2 linked regions of the Luteolibacter sp. Y139 genome follow. The main gene of each other region encodes a partner of the protein of the gene in region 2 in a complex. Links are inferred from orthologs where the notes say so. Each region holds a gene or a part of one and is shown on either strand. Other genes may lie near its edges.

The links.
Region 1: the proteins of carB (region 2) and carA are in contact, whole or in part, in a solved structure (PDB 1KEE), measured with the Escherichia coli proteins. The link is inferred for Luteolibacter sp. Y139 from one-to-one orthologs.

What each region holds. Positions count from the first base shown.
Region 1 is NZ_JBBUKT010000001.1:79,684-93,820, forward strand. What follows is about bases 11,240-14,137. They hold carA (glutamine-hydrolyzing carbamoyl-phosphate synthase small subunit), read left to right. Parts: upstream 11,240-12,067; coding sequence 12,068-13,207; downstream 13,208-14,137. Other genes in these bases: WKV53_RS00415 (lysophospholipid acyltransferase family protein), read left to right, coding at 11,240-11,963; WKV53_RS00425 (adenylosuccinate synthase), read left to right, coding at 13,252-14,137. Outside these bases: WKV53_RS00365 (enolase C-terminal domain-like protein), read right to left, coding at 1-432; WKV53_RS00370 (beta-ketoacyl-[acyl-carrier-protein] synthase family protein), read right to left, coding at 482-1,498; WKV53_RS00375 (beta-ketoacyl-[acyl-carrier-protein] synthase family protein), read right to left, coding at 1,495-2,736; WKV53_RS00380 (efflux RND transporter permease subunit), read right to left, coding at 2,790-5,873; WKV53_RS00385 (efflux RND transporter periplasmic adaptor subunit), read right to left, coding at 5,895-6,998; WKV53_RS00390 (TetR/AcrR family transcriptional regulator), read right to left, coding at 6,995-7,822; WKV53_RS00395 (SRPBCC family protein), read right to left, coding at 7,898-8,350; WKV53_RS00400 (AMP-binding protein), read left to right, coding at 8,441-9,676; WKV53_RS00405 (hypothetical protein), read left to right, coding at 9,865-10,575; WKV53_RS00410 (3-hydroxyacyl-ACP dehydratase FabZ family protein), read right to left, coding at 10,582-11,010; more of WKV53_RS00415, read left to right, coding at 11,127-11,239. UniProt on the Escherichia coli protein: Small subunit of the glutamine-dependent carbamoyl phosphate synthetase (CPSase).
Region 2 is NZ_JBBUKT010000003.1:35,121-50,187, forward strand. The notes cover bases 5,856-9,683. They hold carB (carbamoyl-phosphate synthase large subunit), read left to right. Parts: upstream 5,856-6,192; coding sequence 6,193-9,483; downstream 9,484-9,683. Other genes in these bases: WKV53_RS08550 (hypothetical protein), read right to left, coding at 5,856-6,017; WKV53_RS08560 (ThuA domain-containing protein), read right to left, coding at 9,574-9,683. Also shown: WKV53_RS08525 (L-fucose isomerase), read right to left, coding at 1-1,440; WKV53_RS08530 (AraC family transcriptional regulator), read left to right, coding at 1,600-2,487; WKV53_RS08535 (class II aldolase/adducin family protein), read left to right, coding at 2,497-3,252; WKV53_RS08540 (hypothetical protein), read right to left, coding at 3,267-3,746; WKV53_RS08545 (hypothetical protein), read right to left, coding at 3,766-4,842; more of WKV53_RS08550, read right to left, coding at 4,959-5,855; more of WKV53_RS08560, read right to left, coding at 9,684-10,500; WKV53_RS08565 (rhodanese-like domain-containing protein), read right to left, coding at 10,545-11,024; WKV53_RS08570 (endonuclease/exonuclease/phosphatase family protein), read left to right, coding at 11,143-13,851; WKV53_RS08575 (DUF1501 domain-containing protein), read right to left, coding at 13,854-15,067. UniProt on the Escherichia coli protein: Large subunit of the glutamine-dependent carbamoyl phosphate synthetase (CPSase).

The sequences.
Region 1 (14,137 bases), on a different replicon or contig from region 2:
GGCCGCCGCCTTCAAATACTCCGGCTCCAACTGATGGTTGATCTCGATCGGATGCGCGGATTCGGTGAACGCCCGCGTGATCGCCGCGATCTTCGGCACCAGCGCCTTCATCGCCTGAAGTGTTTCATCATAGGGAATCGTCTTCGAGGGAAACGACCAAACATTGCCCATCGGCATCGACCCGAAGCCCTTGGTCACCTTGCCCGAGGGCGAAACAACTTCCACCGTCACATTCAGCAAGGTCACCCGGTCCACCGCAGTGCCACCGAACTTGTAAGGCATGCGGTATTTGAATTCCTCAAAGGCAAACTCCACCTGCCCCACCCGGACACCCACCGGCAGCTTGACCACGATGCCCGGCACCTGCGCCGACGCGATCCCTGTCGCACAGAGGGCCGACGACTTCAGAAAGGTACGACGAGAGGAGACCATGCTCCTTTCTCAACCGCTAACTACCCGGACGGCGAGCGCATTCCACGCCTCAACGCCCCAATCGACACGCTGCCGCCTGCTCATTGCCGCCCAAGGTGACTACCAGCGCCTCGTTCGCGTCACCGCGGCGAAGCCTCTCCACCGCAGCCACCAGCTGATGTCCCGCCGAAGCCCCGAAGCAATCGCCAAGCACCGGCTTCACCGAAAATCGCGGACCAGCCCACGCCCTGAATGCCTCATTCTCCGGCGCGTCGAAACTCGCTACGCCACTGCGGCTATCTGCCAACAAGGTGCGACCGTCATCACTCGCTTCAGCCGCGAAGGCGGCTTCCTTCAACGCCGCCACACGGTCCACGCCGCCGCCTAACAAAACCGGATCCGGAATCGAAAGCAGCTGCGGACCTTCGCCTCCCATTTCCAAATACAGCGCGGCTGCACCTTCGGACGGAATCGCATTGCCCGAGTAAAGACGCAGGCCTTCCGAACTCAGCCAATCGATCTCCTCAGGGGCAACGACCAGCACCCCATCGCAATCCCCACGCAGCAACCACTCCGTCGCGATCTCCAGCGCCGTATAAACCTCCGCACCATCACCGAGGATCGTGTCGTTCGGCGAGGTCGAATTGAAGAGCGCCGAAAGGTGACTGGAGGGCGCGTTGAAAACCGTCTCCGGGAAAAGGATCGGACTCGCCACCGAAGGATCCGCCAGCACCTCGCCGAAGAAGCGGTTCGAGTAATTCACGCAGCCATTGAACAGCGCACAAACCACTCCCAGCCGGATCTCACCCGAAGCCGCCTTTGCCACACGCTCCGCACCCAGCGCCTCCATTGCCGCCGCAGCCGCGAATTTCGAAACCGGACTCACCCGCCGCAACCGCGGACTCTTCGGCAAGGTCGACGGCGCCGCCGGCACCCGCAGCACAGGCGTGCTCACCGGCTCGCCCTGCTTCCGCTCGCGAACCAGCTCGGAAAGCTCCGGCCGTGCACCAGAATCCAGCGCCTCCATCATCGCAGGCACGCCCCAACCCGCCGAACTCACAGCGCCAGTGCCGGTGATGCGAATCACGACAGCACCTCCTTTTGGAAGATCAGCGTGGCATTCGCACCGCCGAAGCCGAAGGAATTCGTGAGCACGGTATTCACCACCGCCTCCCGCGGTTGTTGAACAAGGTCGAATTCCACCACCGGATCAATCTCGCGGACATTCAAGCTGGCAGGCAAAAACTGGTCACGCAGCGCAAGCAGGCAAATCACCGACTCCACCGAACCAGCACCGCCTAACAAGTGACCGATCGCCGACTTGGTCGACGAGACCTTGATCTTGGAAACCGCATCCCCCGCCCAGCGCGAGATCGCACGCGCCTCAGCCACATCATTGAGCGGCGTGCCGGTGCCGTGGGAATTGATGTAATCAATCTGCTCCGGCTCCAGCCCCGCGGCACGCGTCGCCTTCTCCATCGTCGTCAGCGCCGCATCGCCTTCAGGATGCGGCTGCGTGAGATGGTGAATGTCGGTCGCCGCGGCATACGAAAGCACCCGTGCAAAAATGTTAGCCCGCCGTGCCTTCGCCGCTTCCAGCGACTCGACCACGACGAAGCCCGCGCCTTCACCAAGCGCCAAACCATCTCGCGCCGCATCAAAAGGCCGCGGGATACCACTCGGCGAAAGCGCCTGCAGCGAATCGAAACCCGCGAAAACCAGCTGGCACAGCGCATCATACCCACCCGCCAGCACCCGCTCCGCCTTGCCCTCGGAAACCATCTGAAACGCATGCCCGATCGCATTCGCCCCCGATGCACACGCATTCGAGACAATGCGCAGCGGCCCGCGAACTCCGAGCGCGCGCATCATCTCCATCATCTGGAACTGCGGCTGATAGGTCTCCACCCGCGTGAGCTGCCCCCGCTTCGATTTCCCCTCGATCGCCTGAAGATAGTACCGCTCGCCCACCGGCATCGCCGCAGCGGACGTGCCGATCACCACCGGCATCTCGCCGCCCGACAAACCGGCCGCATCCAATGCCTCACGAGCCGCAAGCCAAGCCATCCGGCTCCCGCGATCCATCCGCTGCCACGCCTTCCGCGAAACACCGGGCGCACTGTTAGGCAGGTCGACCTGCCCGGCCGTGCCCACCCGTTGCCGCGAGACATCAAACAGATCCACCGGGCGGAATGCAGTCCGCCCCGCGCGAAAGCCTGCCGAGTTCTCCGCCAGATCCGCGCCCATCGGCGTCAAGATCCCGGCACCGGTGATGGCGACGGGACGCAGTGCGGAAACTGGGGGTTGATCGGCTCGGAATGCCACCGGCGGCAGCTAGGCAAGAGCGCCGCCGGTTGTCAAACCCCGCGGGCCCTTCCTTAGCCCGCGCTCGGTGCCAGCTCTCCGGAAACTTCTTCCTCATCAATCTCCTCGTGAGCCTGATGTTTCCCCGCAATAATCGAGTAGAAAGCCGGCACCACGAACAGCGTGAAAAGGGTCCCCACGATCATCCCGGTCACCAGCACGATCCCGATGCTGTTCCGCGATTCCGCACCCGCACCGGTCACGAAGATCAGCGGAGCATGCCCGAAGACCGTCGCCGCCGTCGTCATCAGAACCGGCCGCAAACGGGTCTGCGCAGCCTCCTTCAGCGCCGCGACCTTCTCCAATCCCTTCGCCTGAAGCTCATTCGCGAACTCCACGATCAAGATCCCGTTCTTCGCAATCAGACCCACCAGGGTGATGAGACCCACCTGCGAGTAGATGTTGATCGTCGTGAAGCCCATGAACGTGAACGCCAGCGCTCCGGAAATCGCGAGCGGCACCGAACCGAGCAGGATGATCAACGGATCACGGAAGCTGTGGAATTGCGCCGCCAGCACCAGATAGATCAGCACCACCGCAAAGCCGAGCGTCACCACCAGCGCCGACCCTTCCTTTCGGATCTGCCGGGACTCGCCGCCGTAATCCAGCGTGACACCCGGAGCGATCGCCTTCCGCGCCGCGCCCTCAAGCACACTAAGACCGGCCTCCTTGGTGATCCCGGGCTTCACACCGCCGAAGATCTTCACCGCATTCCGCTGCTGGAAGCGGTTCAAGGTTCGCGGCGAAGTAGTGGCCTCGACACTCGTGAAAGTCGAAACCGGAACCAGCCCGCCATCCGGAGTCTTGATCTTGAGATCAAGCAACGGACCCACCGCCGCACGGTCGCTGTCACCGAGCTGAGGGATCACCTTGTAGCTGCGGTCGAAGTAGTTGAAGCGATTCACATAGGCACCGCCAAGCAAGGTGCCCAGTTCCTGCCCCACACCGGCAAGGTCGAGCCCAAGGTCAGCCAGGCGCTCGCGATCAATCATCACTTTCGCCTCGGGCCGATCGATCTTCAGGTCGGTATCGACGTAGAGGAATTTCCCGCTCTGGAAACCAGCCCCTATGATCTGCTGGGCGACCGGAAGCAACTCCTGAACAGGTCCATCCGTCTGAAGAACCATCTCCACATCATACTGCCCCGGTGTCGGCAGCGAGGGATCCAAACGCGGGAACACCCGCAATCCAGGCACCTGCGAAACCGCACCAAAGACCTGCCCGTAGATTTCTTCCGAAGTCCGGTCACGCTCGTCCCACGGCTTCATCGCCATCCCGCCAAATCCACCCCAACCCGCCGTGAGCGACCACATGAAGCGGGTCTCCGGGAACGCGGTGATCTTCTTCACAAGCTCCTGCGAATCACGATTCGCAGCCTCGATGGTCGAGTCCGGCGACGTGTCCAGGAAAAGGCTGATGTGGCTCTGGTCTTCCACCGGAGCCAATTCGCTCTCCGACATCTTGTAGAACGGCCACGCCGCAAGCATGATGACGACAGCCAGGCCAAGGATCACCCAGCGAATGCTCAAAGCGCCATCCAGCGCCACCGAGTAGGCCGCCTTCACGCGATCGAAGGCACGATTGACCAGACGCGTGAGGAATCCTTCCTGCCCCGTCTTGTGAATGAAGCGCGAGCTCATCACCGGCGAAAGCGTCAGCGCCACGAAACCCGAAACGATCACCGCCGCCGCCAGCGTGATGGCAAATTCAAGGAACAGCGACCCGGTAAGCCCGCCCTGGAAACCGATGGGAGCATAGACCGTCGCCAGCGTGATCGTCATCGCGATGATCGGCCCCTTGAGCTCCCGCGCTCCCAGTAAGGCTGCCTGAATGCGCGATTTCCCTTCCCGCACGTGGCGCTCGATGTTTTCCACCACCACAATCGCGTCGTCCACCACCAGACCGACGGAAAGCACCACCGCGAGAATGGTCAGCAGGTTCAGGCTGAAACCACAGGCCAGCATGATCGCCGCCGTGCCGATCAATGAAATCGGCATGGCAATCAAGGGCACCAGCGCGGTGCGGATAGAACCCATGAAAACGAACACCGCGAGACCCACGATCAGGATCGTCTCGCCCAGCGTCTTGCTGATCTCCTTCAGCGCCTCGCGCATGAACATCGTCCCGTCATAGGCGAGGTTCATTTCGATGTCCTCCGGCAGCGTCGGACGGATAACGTTCATTTCCTCTTCAAGCGCTTTGGCGACATCGATCTCGTTCGATCCCACCAATGGCCAAATCCCCAGATACACACCCTCCTTTTCACTGTGCTTCGCGATCAGGTCGGGCTCTTCCGAACCGAGCTCCACCTTCGCGACATCCGTCAGGCGAACGATCGCGCCGTCGCGCTCGACCACGATCAGCTTCTCGAAATCATCCGTGGACCGCAGGTCCGTATTCGCGAGCAGGTTGACCTCCACGAGGTTGCCCTTGGTCCGTCCCACCGCAGCCAAATAGTTGTTCCGCCGCAGCGCGGAGTGAACATCGCCCGGCGTCAGATTCAGCGCGGCCAAACGGTCGGGATCGATCCAGATCCGCATCGCGATTTGCCGTCCACCTTCGATCGTCACCCGCTGGATCCCCGGCAGCGTCGCAAACTGCGGCTGAAGCGAGCGCGACAACCAGTCGGTCACCGCTGAGACACTCCGCTTATTGGACGTGAAGCTCAGATAAAAGGTCGCGTAGGGCCGGTCCGCGCGCTGGATCTCCACCATCGGCGGCTCCGCATCCGGCGGCAGCTCCGCACGGACCTGCTGGAGCCGGGCGCTGATCTCGGCCAGCGCCGCGGTGGTGTTGTGGTTCAGCTTGAGATGCACGGTCACCGTGCTGACGCCGGCACGACTGCTGGACTCCACATGATCGACACCGCCGATCTGCGACGCGACACGCTCGATCGGCGTCGTCAGGAAGCCGCGGACCGTCTCGGCACTCGCCCCGTAGTAAAGCGTGGTGATGAGCACCGACGAGCTTTCCAGCTTCGGGAACTGCTGCACCGGCAGCGAGCCGATCGCACGCCAACCCACGAGAACGATCACGAGGTTGACCACGATGGCGAGCACCGGGTGTTTGATGAAAATATCGGTGAAGGAGCGACGCATGGCCCGGGTGGGGAAAGAGCTTTAGTGAGCCTGTGGCGGGGCTTGGCCGGCATCGGCGACGAGCACGCCATCGCGAAGCTTGAAGGAGCCGGAAGCGGCAACGGGCTCGCCCGCGGTTAGACCGCTCTCGACAATGACTTCGTCACCCAGCACCGCACCGCCTTTCACCATCCGTATGGCGGCGCGCGGCTTGCCGTCTTTGCCTGGAACCACCACAAAAACATGATCACCTTCAGGCCCGCGGCGCATCGCACTCACGGGGATGGCGACCACCTTGCGCGGCCCACCCACGGGCACGTTCACCTGCACCGAAGCGCCAGGCGACGGCAGCAGCTTGGCGTCCGCAACCTTCGCGCGGATGTTCGCATTGCGGGTGGCGCGATCGATTCGGGAATCGAGAGCGATGATGGTGGCACTCACCGGCGTATCCTTGTTTGCACCAATGACCTCGACCGTGTCGCCTTCGTGTAAAACCTCAGCCACGCTTTGAGTGACGGTGAAATCGACATGCGCGGCCTCGTCCACGCCCTGTAGCGTCGTAAGCACCGTGCCCTCCTCCAGGTATTGGCCTGGGTGCAGATCCGACAAGCCGATGCGGACCCGGAAGGGCGCGTGGATCACCTTGCGAGCAATCATCGCCTTCGTTCGCTCCATCTGGGCCAATATCACATCGTGCTCGGCCTTGGCTTGATCCAGATCCTTCTTCGAGCTCGCGCTGCTGGAAGCCAGCGATTCCACACGGTGCAGCGTGGCATCAGCCAGCGCCGCCTGAGCCTCCTGCGCTTTCAATTCGGCCTCCTCCACCGAGACATCCATCGCGACCAGCTCGGCTCCCGCATCGACCACCTTGCCGGGTGTCAGGTCGACGCGTGCCACGGTCCCGGCGAGCTCGTTCTTCAAGGTCACCGACCGCAGCGCGAGCACGGTGCCGACAGCCGTGGTCGTCCGGCGATGCTCAATCTCCCGAGCTGGCTTAACAATCACCGCCTCCATCGGCTCCGGCATCATTGCCGCCTCGTCAGCCGCTTTCTTCTGGTCCGCTTTTTTCCAAGCAGCCAAGCCGATGCCCGTCCCCGCCACGATGGCGATGAGCACCAGCGATCCAATCCATTGCGATGCCTTCATGGTTCCTGATGAGTCGTCGTTTCAGATCCTGTTTTCTTGGAAGATTCGATGGACTGGGCGAGCGCCCGCTCCAGCACCCCTCGCATCCGGTCGAGGTCCTCCTGGCTCACCGGCCGCAACCGCAGCACCCAATAAAGCCATAGTCCGTCGATCGCCGTCGCCAGGGTCTCGGCGACCCCATCCGGCAATCCATCCGCCTGCAAATAACCGTAAAGCTCCTGATAAGCCTCCTGCATCGGCGCCACCAAACCCGGATTCTGCGCCAACGCGGCAAACACGGAAGAATAGCTGCGCCGAAGCTCCTCCGTCCACGACTGGGCGTCCGTAAAACACCCTTGTAAAAGCCCCCGCACCATCCGCCCCGGCCCGGGCGAGGCATTCTCGTAGGCCGACGTGAAATGAAGCCGCCATCCATCCGCCGCCCGCCGGACCATCCCCTCGATCAGCTGGTCCTTGTTCGTGAAATAGTGCAGCAGGCCACCCTTGCTGACCCCGGCTTCGGCCGCCACGGCATCAAAGGTCAGCCGCGAAACGCCCTCCCGTGCCGCCACCGTTTCCGCCGCGTCGAGCAGTTGGTCCCTGAGGGACGATGAAGTGAGTTTTCCCATGCCGCGCCGCAACCAAACCGTCCAGACGGTCGGAGTCAAACCGTCTGGACGGTCGGACTCGATTTTCCCTGTCATGCAAATCATTCCACCCCTTCGACGAACGAGGCGGGCCAGACGTGACAGAACCGCGTCGATTCTTGCCTGCCGCTGGGTGCGCGGAGCCTCTGGCCCGCAGAATGAGCCCTCAAAATCCGCCGTTTCCCAATGATCCGCCAAATCAACGAGCCAGGTTTCCCCGATCTCAGGAAATGGTGCTGCCGGGTTCGCTTCCGCGGGCCAAAGACTCCGCTCTCAAGCATCTTCCGCCAAGCGGCGTATCACCTCGTTCCGTTCCTCCAACAGCCGCCGCATGTATCGCTCCAGAAAGAGCACATCCGCCAAACGCCCTAGCACACCAAGCGGTGCAGTGTAGTCGAAGACATCCGTCATCCGCGTCCCACTCGGAATCTCCTCAAAGTGGTGATCGTGGACAAATCCAGCGAACGCCCCCGAAATCATCGAGTCCCGGAAGTGGACCGGCTTCGTCATCGCATCGATACGACTGGCGAGCCGCTGCCGCACGCCGAAATGGGTCGCCTCCCACGTCACCGTCTCCCCCGCCTCGATCAGCCCCGAAGTCCGCCCCGCAACCGCCTTCTCACCGTGCCTCGTCTGGCTCTCCTGATGGACATCGATGCTCCGCGCGAAATCGAACACCCTTTCGATCGGTGCGGCGATGTCAGTAACGATTTCAATCCGGGGCACACCCGGAGTTTGGAGGCAACAACCGCTCAGGCAAGCCCCACAAGGAACTTGGCACTTTTCACCCGGAAGCTCCATCCCTAGGCAGACCGAGTGCTATTCTCCCGCTGGCTGCAAACCCTCGACCAATCAAGCGACCGGATCGCTCTGATCGATGGAGCGGAGCACATTACCTTTTCAGATCTCCACAAGCGCTTAACCCGGTTGCCGAAAGCGAACGGACCTGTGATCGCGCAAGGATCCGCCGTCGATATCGCGCTCGCCGCTTTGCGTGGTTGGCGCGATGGACAGCCGGTCCTCCCGTTGGAAAAAGGAGCTGCCATCCCGGAGCTACCCGCGTCATTTCCCGAAGGCACGGCGCACTTGAAGCTAACCCCGGGCATCGAAGGAAAACCCCGCGCCGTATTCTTTTCCGCGGAACAGATCGCAGCCGACGCCGACCGCCTCGCCGCAGCGATGCACCTGCACCATGAGGTGCCGAACCTGGCCGCAGCATCGCTCACGCACTCCTACGGCTTCTCCAGCATCATCCTGCCCCTGCTGCTGCACGGCGTGCCAGTGCACGTCGTGGAAGTGCCCTTCCCGAAAATCATGGCTGATGCCATCGCGCAGCACGATGGCGTGGTGCTGCCGGGAGTCCCCTCGATGTGGAAGGCATGGCATCGCTCGGGGATCCTGCGCGAGGCCAAGATCGCGCTCGCCGTCTCAGCCGGCGCACCACTGTCGCTCGAACTGGAATGCTCGGTCTTCAACGACTGCGGCCTGAAGCTCCACAATTTCTACGGAGCCAGCGAATGTGGCGGGATCTCCTACGACACCAGCGAGACACCACGGGAAAGCGCCGCCGATCTCGGCACGCCCTTGCCCGGAGTCAGCGTGAAGGTTTGCGAGTCAGGGCGCTTCCTCATCGGGAGCACCTCGGTCGCACTCGGCTACGAGTCGAAACGCGAAAGCGAGATCCTCGGCAATGGCAGCTTTCTCACCCAGGACTTCGGACGCATTGAAGACGGACGCATGATGTTAGAAAGCAGCGGCGCGGAATCCATCAACGTCGCCGGCCGCAAGATCGGCCCGGCAAAAATCGAGGCCGCCCTCATGGCCAGCGGTCTGGTGATGAGAGCCCGCGCCTTCGGCGTCCCCAGCCACGATCCCGAGCGCGTCGAAGAAGTCACCGCCATGGTGGAACTGAAATCCGGCACGCTCGAGCAACTCCGCCAGCGCATGACCGAAGTCCTCGCCGGCTGGGAAATGCCTCGCCATTGGGAGACGGCCGCGGACGATTCCCTGTGGACGCTTTCCCGCGCCGACCTTAAAAGGCGGCACTCATGATTCCCACATGGACTCGCCGGAACTGGATCGGATTGTCCGGCTTCGCCCTGCTCGGATGCCAAGAGCGCAAGGCACCAACTGCTACGAAGCCAACGCCAATCCCGGCCACACGGAAACTTTTCGCCGGCCCATTCTCCGTCAATGTTCCCGATGACTGGGCCAAAACGGCCGTGATCAAGCAGGTGCCCATGCATCCGCTTTACACCGCGGAGGAGTGGAAGCAGACGCAAACGGACCAACAGTTCATTCTCAAGCCAAGCTATTACAACCGTCCGCTTCACTGGGCCATCCGCCTGCCAGCTGCCACGCCGAGCGGCATCCCCATCGAACCCGAGAACGCCGACGATGACTCGGAGGCAGCCCAGATCCTGATTCACAAGGCGGACGAGTGGGGATCAATCATGACGGACGGCACTGTAGGCCGGGAGAAGCCCGACAAATCACTCGGCACTCTTCGGAAGCAGATCGATGAGGCCGCCACAGGCGATGGCGATGTGAGTTCGCCCGCCTTTGTGGATGGGAGCGCTGGCTTTCCGACCTTGAAGAAGCGCCTTGAGTTTGATGGAGGTCACGGAATTCGGACCGTCACGCAATGGTTGTTCGAAAACGACCTCATGAGAAAGGGACGCCTTCACTACCTTTTTGTCGGCATGTCGGACGACAACACCTGCCAAATCATCGCCACCTTCCCGATCACATTACCCGGCTTGCCGGATGACTCACCTGACGCCGAACACTTGGGCCGAAGCTCAAGGCGCGAGGAAGATCTCTCCCAAAACTTCGAAGCCTACTGCACCGAGGCCGAAGCGTGGCTTGCCACGCACGCCGCGGAGATTACTCCGGGCTTGCAGACCTTGGACGACATGATCCGAAGCCTCGTCGTCCGCCGCTGGGAGTGAAGCCGCTCAGGAAGCGCTCTCCTGCCCGCTGAGCATGATCTTCGCCGAGGCAAGCGGCCGGTCACCCACACTGACCTCACCCGACACTTGGATCATCCCACCAAGACGCCCCTCGACCTCGGCCTTCAGCGTCAACGTTTCCCCCGGCTTGGCCACTCCCAGAATCTTCGCCCCACGCACCCCGGTCAGCAGCAGATTCTCCAAAGGCGGAATCGCCGGATCACTCTGCGCCACCACCCCGCCGAGCTGCGCAATCGCCTCGATCAGGATCACCCCGGGCATCAGCGGATTCCCCGGAAAGTGCCCGGCGAGAAAGCCCTCGTCACCCCGCACTAGGTAGCTGGCAGTCGCGGATTTCCCCGGATCGAGCGTTTCGATCGCATCGACGAAGCGGAATTCCGGCCCGTGGGGCAGCGCAGCGAGAGGATCTTGCATCGCTGCGATCCATCCCCTCCCCAGCCGCCCTGACAAGCCCCGAGAGGCTCTAACACTACGGAAATTTCCATCGACCGTGTGGATTCAAACACGTTAGACTCGCCGCGCTGTTGTCCATGCCCTCCTTGGAAAGCCAAACTCTCCCCCGGCCCGATTCCGCGGCCGCGCAAGCGCGCCGCTGGTGGCGCTGGCCATGGGAAATGGCGGCCACGCTCGGAGGCATCGCCTACTGGGGCATCTTCGGGCTGCTCTTCACCGCGATCTCGATTCCCCTGATCATCCTGCTCCCCTGCGCCACCGCGAAAAAGCTCGGCCGCAGCATGCTGCACCGGGCCTTCCGGGTTTTCGTGGCCTACCTGCGGGCCACCGATCTGGTCTACGCCGACTTGAGCTCGCTCGATGCCCTGGAGGAGGAAAAGCAGCCCGTCATCATCGCGCCGAACCACACCTCCCTGTGGGACGCCGTCTTTGTGATTTCCAAGCTCCCGCAGCCGATCTGCATCATGAAGGAGGCGATCCTGAAGAATCCCTTCCTCGGCGGCGGCGCCCGGCTGGCCGGCTACATCCCCAATGGATCCTCCTCCCGGATGGTGAAAGACGCTGCCGGGGCGCTCCAGAAGGGCGGGCAGCTCCTCCTTTTCCCCGAGGGCACCCGCACCCGCCGCGAAGCCCGCTGGATCAATCCCCTGCGCGGCGGCTGCGCCCTGATCGCCCGGAAAGCCGGCGTCGCCGTCCGCCCGGTTTTCATCCGCAGCAATACCCGCTTCCTCGAAAAAGGCTGGCCGCTCTGGCAAAAGCCGGAATTCCCCATCCGCATCAGCATTGAGCTCGGCGAACCGGTCCTGCCGGGGGAAAACGAGACCGCACACGAGTTCACCAAGCGGCTCGAGGGGATCTACGAGCAGAATCTTTCCCGCGCCCACAAGCTGCGGCGGCAGGTGGAAGCGGGCTGACGCGGAAGGAATTCCGAATTCCGCTTGTGACGCGGGTCCGCCCTCCCCTACGTTCCGCCCGCCGCGCGGGAAGCCCTCCTACCTTTTGCGGCAGTATCGCGCCCATGAAAGCCATTCTTGCCCTGGAAGACGGCCGCCTTTTCGAAGGCCGTGCCTTCGGAGCCTCCGGAACGACCACCGGGGAAATCTGCTTTAATACCTCGATGACGGGCTACCAGGAGGTCATCACCGACCCCTCCTACCGCGGTCAAATCGTCTCGATGACCTACCCGCAGATCGGAAACTACGGGATCAATCCGGAAGACGCCGAGTCGTCCGCTCCACACGTCCGCGGCTTCGTGATCGGCGAACTTTCGCCCGTCGCCTCGAACTGGCGCTCGCGGATGACCCTGCCCGACTACTTCTCGGAGCACGGTGTGCTGGGCATCGAGCACGTCGACACCCGCGCCCTGACCAAGCACCTGCGCTCCCGCGGTGCCATGCGCGCCTGCCTGACCACCCAGCTTTCCAGCGAGGAAGCCATCTCCACCGCCCGGAAGTCCCCTTCCATGGAAGGCATGGACTACGTGCAGGAAGTCTCCACCCCGAGCGATTACCTCTGGGATTCCGAGTCACGTCGCTTCACCCTGCCGAATGCCCTGACCGGCCATCTCGACACCTACTTCGAGCTGCCCCCGATCAAGCATCGCATCGTCGCCTTCGACTTCGGCATCAAGTGGAACATCCTCCGCCGCCTGCGCCAGGCCGGCTTCGAGGTGGACGTGGTGAATTCCCGCACCACCGCCGAAGCGGTCCTGGCCAAAAACCCGGACGGCATCTTCCTCTCGAACGGCCCGGGCGACCCGGCCGCCCTCGGCTACATCCACGAGGAAATCAAGAAGCTCATCGGCAAGAAGCCCGTCTTCGGCATCTGCCTCGGCAATCAGATCCTCGGCCACGTCTTCGGCGGCAAGACCTACAAGCTGAAGTTCGGCCACCGCGGTGGCAACCAGCCGGTCAAGGACCTGCGCAGCGGACGGATCTCCATCACCTCGCAGAACCACGGCTTCGCCGTCGATCCCGACTCGCTGCCGTCGAACGCGGAAGTCACTCACATCAATCTGAACGACGACACCGTCGAAGGCATCCGCCACAAGGACATGCCCGTGTTCTCCGTCCAGTATCACCCGGAAGCCGCCCCCGGCCCGCACGACGCGACCTACTTCTTCGAAGAATTCGCCTCCCTCATCGACTCCACCAAATAGCTTCTACCACTGATCACCGATCACTGATCACTGATCACTTCCGAATGAACACCATCGTCACCGGTCTCCAGTGGGGAGACGAAGGCAAAGGCAAGATCGTCGATTACCTCACCGAGTCCGCTGACGTCGTCGTCCGCGGCCAAGGCGGCAACAATGCCGGCCACACGGTCATCGCCCGTGGCACGAAGTACATCCTGCACCTGCTCCCCTCCGGCATCCTCTGGGACGGCAAGATCAACATCATCGGCAACGGCGTCGTCGTCGACCCGGTCGGCCTTGTCGCGGAAATCGAGCGCGTCGAAGGCCAGGGCGTCTCCATCACCCCGGACAAGCTCCTCATTTCCGACCGCGCACACGTCGTGCTTCCGCTGCACAAGGAACTCGATGCCGCCCGCGAAGCCGCCCTCGGCGATCGCAAGATCGGCACCACCAAGCGCGGCATCGGCCCGGCCTATGCCGACAAGATCAACCGCAACGGACTGCGCATCGCCGACCTGCTCGATGAGGCTTACTTCCGCGAAATGGTCGCGCACCGCACCGCCGACGCGAACGAGGTGCTCGCCAAGTTCGGCCTGCCCACCTTCAACGCCGAGGAACAAGCCGACGAAGTGCTCGCCGCCTTCGCCCGCCTGAAGCCACACGTGAGCAATACCATTCCGGTGCTCCACAAGGCGTGGAAGGCAGGAAAGATCATCCTCTTCGAAGGTGCCCAGGGCTCGCTGCTCGATATCGACTTCGGCACCTATCCCTTCGTCACCTCGTCGAATACCACCTCCGGCGGCTCCTGCACCGGCACCGGCCTCCCGCCGACATCGATCCAGCAGGTCATCGGCGTCTGCAAGGCCTACACAACTCGAGTCGGTTCCGGTCCCTTCCCGACCGCCGATGAAGGCTTGTCGCAGTATCTGCACGATCTTGGCCGCGAATTCG
Region 2 (15,067 bases):
CGTGTGCCCCTCCGCGATCTGGAGCGCCGGACCAAGGCCATCCACCAGGTTCAGCCGGATCATCGTCGCCGGCATGCCACCGCGCGTGCGGAACCGGGTGCTCAGCCCGCCGCCGGGGAAATACTCGGTGATCGAGGGATGCCAGATCGTCGCCTTGAGGCACTCCTCCACCTCCGCATCAGTGATGTCCCAAAACGGCTTCATCGCCGGTACCCCGCCAATCTCTTGCTCACCAGTCCCATCCAGCGCCGCCGGACCGGAATTGATCAGGTGAAGGATGCCATCCTGCACCAGCGGATGACTGAAGTTCTTGCCGCTCGCCTGCTCAATCGCCGTCGAACTCCAATACGTCCGCAGGTCCGCGAAAATCTGCGCCGTATGCGTGAGCAGCCAGCCGAACAGCATGCCCGCCCCATTGAGCGCATCGTTCTCAGTCGCCACGATGTAAGGCGCGCGCTTCCCATTCCAGTCGAAGGACGAATTCAGGATCGCCTCAAGGAAGTCGCCGTTCGGAAAGTGATCCGTCCACTGCCGCTGCCCTTGGAAGCCCGCCGCGATGGCGTTGTGCCCCTGCGCCTGCTCGCCCAAACCCATCTCGGCTAGCCGCGGATTCCCCACCATCAGGTCCCGCGCGATCAGAGCCATCTTCACGCTGTCCTCCCACTCGCTGTCGATCTGCCCCCGGCTGCGGGTCGTATCCGGTGAGTTGTAATCCTTCCCCTCGGGGCAGTTCGCCTTCACCCACGCCAGCGCCTTTTCATACTCCGCGGGGTCATACCAGCCCTTCCGCATCCGCCCGGCGAACTCGCTCATGTCGATCGCCTCGACCCGCATCCCCAGCCACTTTTCCCACATCGCCGGATCCACCACCGAACCCGCGATCCCCATCGAGGTGCCACCCATCGAAAGATACGACTTCCCCCGCATGATCGCCACCGCGAGCCCGCAGCGCACGAAGTTCAAAAGCTTCTCCCGCACATCCGCCGGGATCTCGGAATCACTCGCCGCCTGCACATCCTGCCCGTAGATGCCGAATGCCGGCAGCCCCTTCTGCGTGTGCCCGGCCAGCACCGCCGCCAGATAAACCGCACCCGGTCGCTCGGTCCCGTTGAAGCCCCACACCGCCTTCGGCACGTGCGGGTCCATGTCCATCGTCTCCGAGCCGTAGCACCAGCACGGCGTCACCGTCAGCGACACGCCCGCATTCTCGCGCCGGAACTTATCCGCGCACGCCGCCGCCTCCCTCACCCCACCGATGCAACTGTCCGCAATGACGCACTCGACCGGTGAGCCATCCGGATAACGCAGCTCGCGGGCGATCAAATCAGCCACCGCACGGGCCTGCTGGAGCGTGCGTTCCTCCAGCGATTCACGCACGCCGCCAAGACGGCCATCGATCGTCGGACGGATGCCCACCTTGGGAAAGGGCGAGAGTTTCATGAGCGCGACGCTGCGCCCGCCCCGCCGCCCTTGTCACGAAGGAAATGGAGATCCTTGTCAGTCAAATACCACTTTTAACCTGCCAACAATGGATCATTCTTTCCATCAATGGATTTTTTTGCTTCCATCAACTCATCCCTTCAGCACACAAAACCCATCGTGAGCCCGACCGATCCCAATGTGAACCCCGCGACTTTCATGTCGAGGCAGGTCGAGTCCTCGCGGGTCTTCTTCTACGACGAACCGGAGCCCGGCGATTTCGAGGTGAAGTGCGGCGGCTTCGAGCGCTGCCGTCCTGATTACCGCATCGATCGCACGGACTTTCCATGGTACGTCATCGAATTCGTCCACGGAGGCAAAGGGAAGGTCGTGCTGAATGGCGTCGAAACCCCGCTACGCTCCGGCGACTTCTTCCTCTACGGCCCCGGCATCGAGCACCACATCAAGACCGACCCCGACAAGCTGCTGCTGAAGTACTTCGTCGGTTTCTGGGGACCCGCCGCGGAGGAATTCTTGGAGCGCTACGAACTCAAAATGGGCGTGGTCTCCCACTGCCTGAAGTCCGAGCCGATCCGTCGCGCCTTCGACACCCTGATCGACCGCGGCTCGCGGAACTCGAAATACTCGCGCCCGATCTGCACCGCCATCATCCAGCAGCTCCTGCTAATGTGCCGCGAGGATGCCGTCGACGCCGGCAGCACCGAGACCCGCGCCTTCGCCACCTTCAGCCGCGTGAAGCAGTGCATCGAGCAGAACTACCTCGACCTCGGCACCCTCGAAGCCGTCGCCAAGGCCTGCGACCTCGACGCCCCCTACCTCTGCCGACTCTTCTCCCGCTTCCACGACGAAAGCCCCTACCAATTCCTCACCCGCCTGCGCATGCAGCACGCCGCCTCCCTCCTCCTCGAAGGCAGCAGCTCGGTGAAGGAAGTCGCCGCCGCCTGCGGCTTCCCCGACCCCTTCCACTTCTCGCGCGTCTTCAAATCCGTCCACCGCGTCCCCCCCTCCCGCTTCCGCGACGCCATGCACGACAAGCTCCCGCGCTGATCCACTTTCATGTCTCCCGCCGAAGAACTCGTCCAACTGTCCCGCGAACTCGGTCGCGAGGACCGCCACCTCGCCATCCTCGGCGAAGGCAATACCTCCCACGACCTCGGCGACGGCACCTTTCTCGTCAAAGCCTCCGGCACCTCCCTCGGCACGCTTTCCACCGATGGACTCTCGCGCGTCTCCCACGAGAAAGTCGACGCCCTCCTCTCCCGCGAAGACATCACCGAGCAGGAAATCGAAGACGGCCTCGTCGCCTGCCTCGCCGACCCGGCTCACAAGAAACCCTCGGTCGAAACCTTCCTCCACTCGCTCTGCCTCCGCGAACCCGGCGTGAAATGGACCGGCCACACCCACACCACCTCGGTGCTGGGCATCCTCGCCAGCAAGCACGGAGCACAACCCTTCCTCCGCCACGTCTGCCCGGACGCCATCGTCGTCTGCGGCCGCCACGTCCTGACCATCCCCTACATCAATCCCGGCCTCGACCTCGCCCGCGCTGTCCGCGATGGCCTCGCCAGATTCCGCGCCGAACACGGCAGGCCGCCAAAGGTCATCCTCATGGAAAACCACGGCCCCGTCGCCCTCGGCTCCAGCAGCAAGGAAGTCCTGAACATCATGCTGATGCTCGACAAATGGGCCCGCGTCCTCCTCGGCACCTTCGCCGCCGGCGGCCCGAATTTCCTCCCCGAAGAAGAAGCCGCGAAAATCGACAGCCGCCTCGACGAGGCCTACCGGCGGAAGATGATCGAGGCAAAGGCCTGACCTCAGCCTGCCGGCTACTTCTGCCCCGTGGTCTTCTTGACCGCGTCGACGCATTTGCCGATCGCCGCCAGCGACTCCTCATCGGCGTTCGGTCCACAAGTGAGAGTCACGACGAGTCCCTGCGCTTCCTTGATCTTCTGACCCGGAGGAAACGCGGGGAAGCGGACAGTGCGCACCGTCAGCTCCCCCTTCTTCTCGGTCTTATCCTCGAAGGCCGGAATCTCGGTCGCATCGCGAACCGCCACGTCGAGCTCGATCAAGTCGTCCGAGGCCGGGCAATCGGGTGCCGCCCGTTCGTGAGTGCCCGCTCCGCGAAGCACGAAGCCCCGGTTGGTATTCCGGAGCACGGCACCCAAGTTGTTCTCCATCACCGGAACGTAGCATTCCTTGAAGAGCGCCACCGGACTGTCTAAGGGATTCTTCGCATCGTCTTTTGCCCCGGCGGGCAAAAGACAGGAAGCGATGATGAGAGGGAGGAAAAAACCGGGTTTCATCGGCGACGATACGCCGCACTTATCGGGACTTCCTCACCGGACGGCCGGTTGCATCAATGATCGTCGGCGTAACCGCCAGCACCATCCGCGATCCATCCGCTCGCGTTTTGGTCGCAATTCTCGTCCCGCCATCCGGGGTCTGCCCCACCGCAACAATAGCGACAGGCTTGCCGTCTCGAATCGTCTGATCGAACTCAGCCTTCACCTGAACGCCCAAACCTAACAAATAGGCCTGGAAGCGGAGCCTCTTTCCAAAATCCTGAACTGTCGAAGGGTCATCGAACCTCGTGTCACCTTCCCATTGCGGAACATATTCCTGAACTCCCGGGATCTGGCGCAACTGAGCGAGATCATGGTCGGACGCAATGCCATTCGCCGGGACCGTCCACGATTGGCCGGCAGGGATCTCGAAAGTCCGATAGCTCAAGTGATACTGCAGGGGAATTTGCTGCACCATCGAATCCACCATGCCTGACGTCATGACCCGGTCGGATGGACTGCGGGTTTCCACATGAAAGCGCGATCCCACGACGGTCAGCCGCGTGGACGGGTCGAGCGAAACGCCCCGCTTCTCAAAGGCACCGCGGGCACCCCATTTCCGGTCGTAGCCGCCCCCGGCGACCCGGCTAAGAAAATCAGGCGGGACCGAGAGCGTCTCCTGCATGAGTCGGTTGTTATCGCGGGAAACCTTTGGCACCTGGAATTGGTAAACATTGCCACGCCTCTTCCAATCCAACCCCGAGGTCGCCGCGATCTCGCGGACCGCATGCTCAAAATTGTCACCCGCGCGGAAATTCAGCGGCCGCTCGTATCCCGCCGGCACTTCATACGTCAGGTCGAGCGGCACCTCGCCCGCCTTCCGGCAGCTGGATCGATACTCGCGGTCCAACTTTTCCAGCGCCGCTTTCGTCCCCAAACCCTGCACATACACGGTCTTTTCGAGGTAAAACTCATCGAGCTGCTCCGCCCGGTGGATCTTCCGGCCATCCTCCGCCACGGCACGATTTCCGGAAACCGACGTCGCGCACGAGGTGATCGCGCCAATCGAAATCGCCACCAGCAAGGCCTTGGACATGAATGCAGGACTCTTCTTCATCTTCCCACCATCTGGAAGCGCCTATCTCCGGTCAATCAAGTTCCCCGGCATTCCCAAGCCCCATGGCCAGCACTTCCACCCGCGGGAGATGATCAAGGCGAAGGCCTGGTCGTGCGCTATCGACTCCGCTTCACCGGCCGAAGCGTCGCATCGACGGCCGTCGGTGTAACCGCCACCACCACCCGCGAACCATCCGGCCGGGTCTGGCTTGCGATTCGTGTCACTCCATCCGGAGTTTGACCCTCGACGACGACCGGCCGACTGCCCGGCGCCGCTTGGTCGAACACAGCTTTCCCCTGAACACCCAAGCCGAGAAAGCCGAACTGAACGGAAAGCTTTCCTCCCTCGATATACCCTTGGGACGGCTTGTTTGACCTGAGATCGAATGGCTGGGCGATCTCTTTGACGCCCCGAATCCGGCGTAGCTTGGCCAAGTCTTCACCTGAAATAATGCCGTTTTCAGGTCCATCCCACGATCTACCGGCCGGGATCTCGAAGGTCTGCGTCTCCAGGCGGATTTCCAGAGGATAACCCTTTTTGACAATTTCAACTGTCCCGAAAATGGCAGCCGCATCACCTCGATCCCGCGTTTCCAACCCAAGCCATGAGTCTTTCATCGTCAAGCGGGTGGATTTGTCAAAGGACACACCCCGCCTCTCGAATGCCACACTTACCGGCAGTCGCGTGTCCTGAGGCTCGTCACTGATTCGATGCACGAAATCAGGCGGCACCTGATACTTCTGCCGCACAAGCCCGTCTCCACCCCGCGGAGCTTGGAAGTGGTAGGTGTTGCCACGCCGCGCCACCTCAAGCTTCGAGGTCGCTGCGATCTCCGCGACGCCTTGCTCAAAGCTCTCGGTCACCGTGAAATTCAGCGGTTGGTGGTATCCCGCCGGCACCTCGTAGGCCAGGCCCAGCGGCACCTCGCCCGCTTTCCGGCAGGTTTCCCGATAGGCTCGGTCCAGTTTCTGGAGCGCCGCCTTCGTCCCCAGCCCATCCAGCTTCACCGGCTCCTTGAGGTAAAAGTCATTGAGCTGCTCCGGCCGGTGAATCGCCCGGCCATCGGCCGCCACCGCCCGATCTCGGGAAACCGAAGTCGTGCACGACGCCATCGCGCCGATCGAGACGGCAGCCAGCAAGGCCTTGGGCAAGAATGCGGGACTCTTCTTCATCATTAATAGAATCCGAAGCCGTCGCCATCCGGTCAACCCGGATTCCCGCCATGAAAGCCCCGTCCTAGCGGGCTTCCGGGGCATGGTGAAAAGAGTGTCAATCCAACCCTTTACAACCCCGGCTGACCCTGCGAAACACCGCGAAATTTACCCCCCACGCGCCTAACCTCGTCCCGCCATGCCCAAAGATACCTCGATCCGCAAAATTCTCGTCATCGGCTCCGGTCCCATCGTCATCGGCCAAGGCTGCGAATTCGACTATTCCGGGGTCCAGGCCTGCAAGGCGCTGCGTGAGGAAGGCTACGAGGTGGTGCTGGTGAACTCCAATCCGGCCACGATCATGACCGATCCGGAGTTCGCCCACCGGACCTACATCGAGCCGATCACGCCGGAAGTGGTGGAAAAGATCATCATCCGCGAGAAGCCGGATGCCCTGCTCCCAACCCTCGGCGGCCAGACGGCGCTGAATACCTCGATGTCCCTTCACAAGGCCGGCGTGCTGGAAAAGCACAACGTCCGGATGATCGGCGCGAAGCCGGAAGCGATCGACAAGGGCGAGGACCGCCAGCTTTTCAAGGAGGCCATGATCCGGATCGGCCTCGATATGCCTCGCTCCGGCATCGCCCACACGATGGAGGAAGCCAGGAAAGTGGCCGAGGAGATCGGAACCTTCCCGCTCATCATCCGTCCCGCCTTCACCCTCGGCGGCCAAGGCGGCGGCATCGCCTACAACCGCGAGGAATACGAGGAAATCATCTTCCGCGGCCTCGACCTGTCCCCCGTTTCCGAAGTCCTCATCGATGAATCCCTTCTCGGCTGGAAGGAATTCGAAATGGAGGTCATGCGCGACAAGGCCGACAACTGCGTGGTCATCTGCTCGATCGAGAACATCGACCCTATGGGCGTCCACACCGGTGACTCGATCACCGTCGCGCCCATCCAGACGCTGACCGACCGCGAGTATCAGATCATGCGCGATGCCTCTTTCGCGGTCATCCGCGAGATCGGCGTGGAAACCGGCGGATCTAACATCCAGTTCGCCATCGACCCGAAGACCGGCCGCATGATCGTGATCGAGATGAACCCGCGCGTGTCGCGCTCGTCCGCTCTCGCCTCGAAGGCCACCGGCTTCCCGATCGCCAAGATCGCCGCCAAGCTCGCCGTCGGCTACACGCTCGGCGAACTGCCAAACGACATCACCCGCGAGACCCCGGCCTCCTTTGAGCCGACCATCGACTACGTGGTCACCAAGGTCCCGCGCTTCACCTTCGAGAAGTTCCCGACCGCCAATCAGGTCCTGACCACTTCCATGAAGTCGGTCGGCGAGGCCATGTCGATCGGCCGCACCTTCAAGGAGTCGATGCAGAAGGCGCTCCGCTCGCTCGAGACCGGCCGCTGGGGCTTCGGCTTCGACAAGAAGGATGTCCACGGCGCCACCCGCGAGGAGATCGAAACCAAGCTCGCCGTGCCGAATGCCGAGCGCATCTTCTGGCTGCAGACCGCTTTCCTCAACGGCTGGACCATCGATGAGGTCTTCGAAACGACCGCCATCGACCCATGGTTCCTCCATCACCTCAAGGAGATCGCCGACGAGGGCAAGAACCTCGCCACGCTCGACCTGAAGGATGCCAAGCGTCTCGGCTTCTCCGACCGCCAGATCGCCATGGCCCGCGCGCATTCGCCAGCCATCCATGACGCCTCCATCCACGGCGAAAAGGATCAGCCCGCCGGAGCGCCACCGCGCGCCGAGCCCGAGGGTGCCGTGGTCGACATCCCGACCGAGGACACCGTCCGCGCCGAACGCAAGGCCCGCGGCATCATCCCGACCTATCGCCTCGTTGATACCTGCGCCGCGGAGTTCGAGGCCTACACGCCTTACTTCTACTCCACCTATGGCGACGAAAACGAAGCCCGCGACAGCGACAAGAAGAAGATCATCATCCTCGGTGGCGGCCCGAACCGCATCGGCCAAGGCATCGAGTTCGACTACTGCTGCGTCCACGCCGCCTTCGCCCTGAAGGAACTCGGCTACGAGACCATCATGGTGAACTCGAACCCCGAGACCGTCTCCACCGACTACGACACCTCGGACAAGCTGTTCTTCGAGCCGCTCACGCTCGAGGACGTGCTCAATATCTGCGACCAGGAAAAACCGGACGGCGTGATCGTCCAGTTCGGTGGCCAGACGCCGCTCAACCTCGCCGCCGATCTCAAGCGCCACGGCGTGCCGATCATCGGCACCTCGCCGGAAAGCATCGAGCTCGCCGAAGACCGCAAGCACTTCTCCGCGCTGCTCGACAAGATCGGCCTCAAGCAAGCCGAAGCCGGCACCGCCGTTTCGGAAGATGAAGCCGCCGCCATCGCCAAGCGCATCGGCTACCCGGTCCTCGTCCGCCCGTCCTTCGTCCTCGGCGGTCGCGCCATGATGATCGTCTATGAGGAAAACGAGCTGCGCAGGTACATGCGCGAAGCCGTCGATGTCTCGCCGGACCGCCCGGTGCTCGTCGACCGCTTCCTCGAAGCCGCCACCGAAGTGGACGTCGACTGCATTTCCGATGGTACGATGTCCGTCGTAGGTGCGATCATGGAGCACATCGAGCAGGCCGGCATTCACTCCGGCGACTCTGCTTGCTGTATCCCCGCTCACTCGCTCTCCGACGAGATCAAGTCCGAGATCACCCGCGCCGCGAAGGAACTCGCCCGCGAGTTGAACGTGAAGGGCCTGATGAACATCCAGTTCGCCGTGAAGGACGAGCAACTCTACGTCATCGAGGTCAACCCGCGTGCTTCCCGCACCGTACCCTTCGTCAGCAAGGCCACCGGCGTCCCACTCGCGAAGTATGCCGCACAGATCATGGTCGGCAAGACCCTCACCGAGCTCGGCTTCACCGAGACCGTCATCCCGACTCACTTCTCCGTGAAGGAAGCCGTCTTCCCGTGGAACCGCTTCCCCGGCATCGACATCGTCCTCGGCCCCGAGATGCGCTCGACCGGTGAGGTCATGGGCATCGACGCCGACTGGGGCATGGCCTACGCCAAGGCCCAGACCAGCTCCTTCAACCCGCTCCCGACCAAGGGCAATGTCTTCCTCTCCATCTCCGACCGCGACAAGCCGGCCGCGATGGAAGTCGCCCGCGAACTCGTCGCCCTCGGCTTCGAGATCTACGCCACCGGCGGCACCTGCGATCGCCTGCAAGCCGAGAGCATCCCCTGCCATCGCCTCTACAAGCTCAGCGAAGGCCGCCGCCCGCACATCATCGACATGATGAAGAACCGCGACATCCACTTCATCATCAACACCCCCAGCGGACACTCCGCCCGCGAGGACGAAGTGAAGATCCGCAGCGGCGCCGTCGCGAACAAGATCTCCTACTGCACCAACATGGCCGCCGCCCGCGCGTCCGTGAAAGCGATCCGTTCGCTGAAGGAACAGGAGATGACGGTGAAGAGCATCCAAGAGTATCATTGATACCCTCCCACTTCCTCACATTCTCAAATGTCCCAACGGGACATCTCATAGAAGCCCGGCACTACGTGCCGGGCTTTTGATTTACGGATCTTACTTCTTATCCAAATTCGCCTTCATCTCCTCATCCGTCGGCGTCTTGCTCGGCACTCCCTTCTCCGGTACCTCCACCTTCGCAATCCAAGCGATCGCATTGAGCACGATCCCCCGGTGATCATCATTCTGCCAGTTCTTGTGAAAGTGCCCGCCGGAAAACCCAAAGGCACGCACCTTCCCACCCTTCGCCTCGTGCTCGAACGCCCACATTACATGCTGCGGCTCCTTGCGCTCTAACACGGCCTTGCGCACCTCCGGATTGCCCGAATGAAACCCATCCGGCCGCGACAAGGTCTCCGGCCCAGGCAAGTCACTGAGGATCGGCGTCACCTCATCCATCTTCTCACGGAAGCGCATGTGGTAGTACCACTCGTCGCGAATCTTGAAGTCACCGATCCCGCGGCTGATCTCATGTTTCGCTGGCTTGAAGGACGCATCCCACTCCGGATTCACCGACCAGCCACCTTCGAAATACCCACCGATCAAATCAAGGAAGGCATTCCCCGGCTCCCCCTTCGGGATCTCCACGGCGTAGTGAATGCAACCAATCCCCGTGCCCGCATCCGCAATCTGCCGGAGCTTCGGCAAATGCTTGATCGCCGGATGACCGTCACCGCCATCCGCATAAAACACCACCGCCGCAGCCCCATCGAAGACCGACTCGTCCTTCGGCCAGCCATCAGTCACCACCACCGCCTCCACCGGCAGCCCGCTCTTGTTCAAGTCCTCGGCCAATAGCATGCACCCGGCGCGATGCTCGTGCTCACCCGGCCCATGGCTCGGAACTCCCGCCACGAAGACGATTTTCTTTTTCACCACAGCCTCAGCCTTTGCAGGCTCAGCCAGGCTCGGGGTCACAAATGCAAGGGTAGCCGCGGCCACGCAGCCGAGGGCGACAAACAAGAAACGCGAGTTTTTCAGCATCGGAGTTCACCATACACGGCGAACTCCCGACGCATTTCAAGGTCTCACTCCGTCGGCAACCCAGCCTCTTTCCAAGCCGCGAACCCGCCCTCGAGAATCGCCACGTCATAACCCTTCGCGGCCACCTTCTCCGCCACCGCACGCGCGTCCGGGCACCCGGCATCCGTGCAATAAATCACCACCGGCTTCCCCGCCGCCTTCGCCGCCCGCATCTCGGTCTCGCTCTGGGAAAGACGTTTGTCGAACTCATGCCGCGGCCATGAGATCGACCCGGGAATCTCTCCGAAACCCGCGACGAATCCCGGCCGCGCATCGTAGATGAGGACCGTACCCGCCTGCTGCCGAGGAAAGAAGGTCGCCATGCTCATCACCGTCAGCTTGCCGGCCTTCACGGCAGGTGTCGCGGGCTTGGCGGGAGCCGCCGACGGCTTCGCGGCAACCGGCGGCACCGCCGTCACGGGTGCCGGTGCTTTGTCCTGACAAGCAGCGATAAGGACGACGCCAACGGCGACGAGCGATTTCATGGCGGGATTCCAGCGCGTCTTCCCGTCCCCCGCAAAGGCGGATTCTCCATGGTGGCAGAAATGCCCGCATTTTCCCGAATGGTCGGCGGCACCGGTTCTGCTACGTTCCGCCGCTACCGTGCGAAAAACCCTCCCCTTGCTGCTCGCCCTGACGATCCCGGCTGCCGCCGTGGAGATCCGCGTCGCGACCTACAACATCGGCGCGCACTTCACCGCCGAAGGCTTCCCCGACTACAGCCTCGGCGACCCCGGCACCGCCGATCACGACAACGTCCGCGACGTGCTCGACCGCATCGATGCCGACGTGGTCGCCCTCCAGGAAATCGCCTCCGCGGACGTCTCCGGCGCCCCGGACGACCTCGACGCCTTGGCTGCCAGTCTGGGCTACCCCTACATCTACACCGCGCCCACCGCCTCCGCCCCGCCGCTGACCGGACCGATCGATACCACCCTGCGGGTCGTCTTCCTCTCTCGCTTTCCATTCATCACCACCAGCGCCGTGCGCTCGCCGGAAGGTGCGAGGGAACTCACTCGCTTGGACCCCGTCGTGAAAGTCGATGTCCCCGGCACCACTCGCGACCTGCTCCTCATTTCCGCCCACTTGAAATCCGGCACCGCCGCCGCGGACAAGTTCCGCCGCGCCGTCGAATTCAAGCGACTGGCCGGCCACCTCGGGGCCCTCGGCCTGACCAACGACGACAACTACATCATCATGGGCGACTTCAACCTGTCGTCGTCCAACGCCACCTACAATGCCTTCCCGGCCGACATGCCGGCCAGCTACGACTTGGGCGACGACATTCCCTTCCCCCTCACCTACTCGACCAATCCGCTCTCCTATTTCACCACCCCTTCGGTGACGAAGCTCGACCTGCGCCAGGTCAACGGCTCCACAGCCACCTTTCAAAGCGGATCGGCCATCGACCTCATTATGGTCTCACCCGCCATCGCCGGCAGGCCGGTGGACAGTGAGGTCTACAACTCGACCCTCGACACTTCTAACAGCGTCGGCTTGCCGAAGGCAGGCTCTCCCCTGGCAGCAGGCGCCAGCGCCGCAGCATCCGATCACTACGCAGTCTTTGCCGATCTGGAGTTGGACTCCGATTCTCCCAATCTCGATCTCACACTCTCGCCTTCCACGCTTAATGAAGGCCAACCAGACGGCGCCGCCACGCTCACCGTCACCCTGCCTGCCACCCGGGCAAGCGCAGTGACCGTCGCGCTTTCCTCGGATGACCCCGGCGCCACGCCCGTCTCACCCACCATCATCATCCCGGCAGGCAGCCTCAGCGGAAGCACTGGCGTTCACGCTCCCCGGAACTTCATCACCGATCCACAGCGCAGCATCACGTTCACAGCTACCGCCTCCGCCTACGATCCGGATAGCGCCGTGCTCCAACTCAACGACGTGGATGGCCCCTACATCATCGCCTCCGCAGGCCAGCCGGTCACCGAGAAATTCACCACCTTCGACGGCACCCACGATCCCGCCCCGTGGACTACCTCCGGTGGTCTCACCTGGCGCGGCAGCGACAGCGGCACCTCCATCACAAGCGGACTGCGCTCCTACGGCAGCGGCACGGATGGATCCCTCGGCATCTTGCCGAATGGCACCGGCACCGGCACCGGCACCACCGCCACCGCTACCTTCGTCAATCAATCCGGCGCACCACTCACCGGCCTGCAAATCGGCTTCGATGTCGAGCAATGGCGAGCCGCCCTCAATGGCGCAGCGGACAGCCTGAGCGCATCCGTATTCTTCGACGGGCAAACCTTCCCGCTACCCGGCCTTTCCCACGTCGCCAGCCAATCCCAGCCAACCGGCCCGATCACCGGAGGGCTGACGACCGCGAAGTCCGCAAGTCTCTCGGGACTTTCAATTCCAGCAGATGCTTCTTTCGAGTTGCGAGTCGCCTTCACACCGGGGGCAGGCAGCGGCGCCCTGCCTTCGGATGTCTTCGTGAACGAGTTCCACTACGACAACGCGAGCACCGATACCGGCGAGTTCGTCGAAATCGCCGTGGGACCCGGTTACTCGGGTGCACTCTCGGGCATCTCGCTCGTGCTCTACAATGGCACCGGCGGTGTCACCTACGCCACCCATACTCTCGATACCTTCACCCTCGGCACGACGACCGCGTCAGGCCATCGGCTCTTCTCAAAGCTCATCTCCGGCATTCAGAATGATATCGATGGAATGGCCGTCGTTGCAGGCGGAACGGTTCAGGAATTCATTTCCTACGAAGGATCATTCGCTGCCACCAACGGCCCCGCCAGCGGCATGACTTCCACCAATATCGGTGTGAGCCAGGTCGGCACCGAAACTGCCGGACAATCCGCGCTCGGCCGCACCGGCACCGGCGGAAACAGGGCCGACTTCACTTGGCAGAAGTTCACCGGCGTCGCCCACTCCCCCGGCCAACCGAACCAAGGACAAAGCTTCGTTCTGCCCACGCTTCCCTCCCAAGGCCTCGCCATCGACAACCTCAGCGTCACCGGTATCTCCGACGGCGACTTCGATGGCGACGGCATCGCCAACAGCCTCGATCCCGACGACGACAATGATGGCCAGTCCGACGCCGACGAACTCGCCTTCGGCACGAACCCCTTCAATGCCTCCTCGATCTTCCGCCCCATCCTCTCTCACTCGGGCGGACTCACCCTGAGCTTTCCGGGAGCCAATGGCATCACCTACACGGTGGAGAAGAGCACCAACCTCACCGCCTGGAGCACGCTCTCCACTCATCCCGGTGCCGGACAAACCATTGCCGTGACCCTGCCCACGGCGGATCCGGCGATGTTCTTCCGCGTGAAAGTCGGACCATAAGGTCACGCCAAAAGGTCGCTCACCACTTTCCCATGCACGTCCGTCAGCCGGAAATCCCGGCCCGAGTAGTGGTAGGTAAGCTTCTCGTGATCGAATCCTAACAGCTGGAGCATCGTCGCATGCAAGTCATGGACGTGCACTGGCTTCTCAACCGCCTTGTAGCCGAAGTCGTCAGTCGCACCATAAACGTGGCCGCCCTTCACCCCACCACCGGCCATCCACACGGTGAAGCCATAGTGATTGTGATCGCGCCCCTTCATCACGCCTTTGTTAGACCCAGCTTGCGGCAGCTCGACCGCCGGCGTGCGGCCAAACTCGCCGCCCCACAGGACCAGCGTCTCATCCAGCAAGCCGCGCATCTTCAAATCCGCAAGCAAGGCACCGATCCCCTGATCACACTCCTTCGCCAAGCGGCGGTGATCCTCAATGTCGTCGTGACTATCCCACGGCTGGCCATCGCCATGCCATAGCTGGATAAACCGCACCCCGCGCTCGACCAACCGCCGCGCCATCAGGCACTGCCTGGCAAAGGAGCCCGGCCCATACATGTCGCGCACATGCTGCGGCTCCTTCGTCACATCAAAGGCATCCGTCGCCTCACTCTGCATCCGATACGCCAGCTCGAAGCTCCGGATCCTCGCCTCAAGCTGCGGATCATGACCACGCGAATCAAGATGGCGCTCGTTGATCTTCCTCAGGAAATCGATCTGCCGCGCCTGCCGGCTGTCGCGTGCCGAGGGATTTCGCAGGTTCTCGATCATCCGGTTCACATCTTCGATCGAGCTGTCGAGGTAGGTGCCTTGGAAATTCCCCGGCAAGAATGCGGAGCGCCAGTTCTCCGCGCGCTTGATCGGCATCCCACCCGGACACAGCGCCACGTAGGACGGCAGGTTCTCGTTCTCACTGCCGAGACCATAGCTGATCCACGAACCCATCGAAGGCCGCGACAAGCGCCCGTCACCGCAATTCATCAGCATCAACGACGGCTCGTGATTCGGCACATCCGCCGTCATCGACCTCACCACGCACAAGTCATCCGCATGCTGCGCGGTGTGCTCGAACAGCTCACTGACCTCCAGTCCGCTCTCCCCATACTTCTTGAACGAAAACGGCGAACGCAGTGCCGCACCCGTCGGCCGCTCGGTCTTCAAGCCATCGAGTGGCATCGACTTGCCATGAAACTCCTGCAACTTCGGCTTCGGGTCGAAGGTGTCCA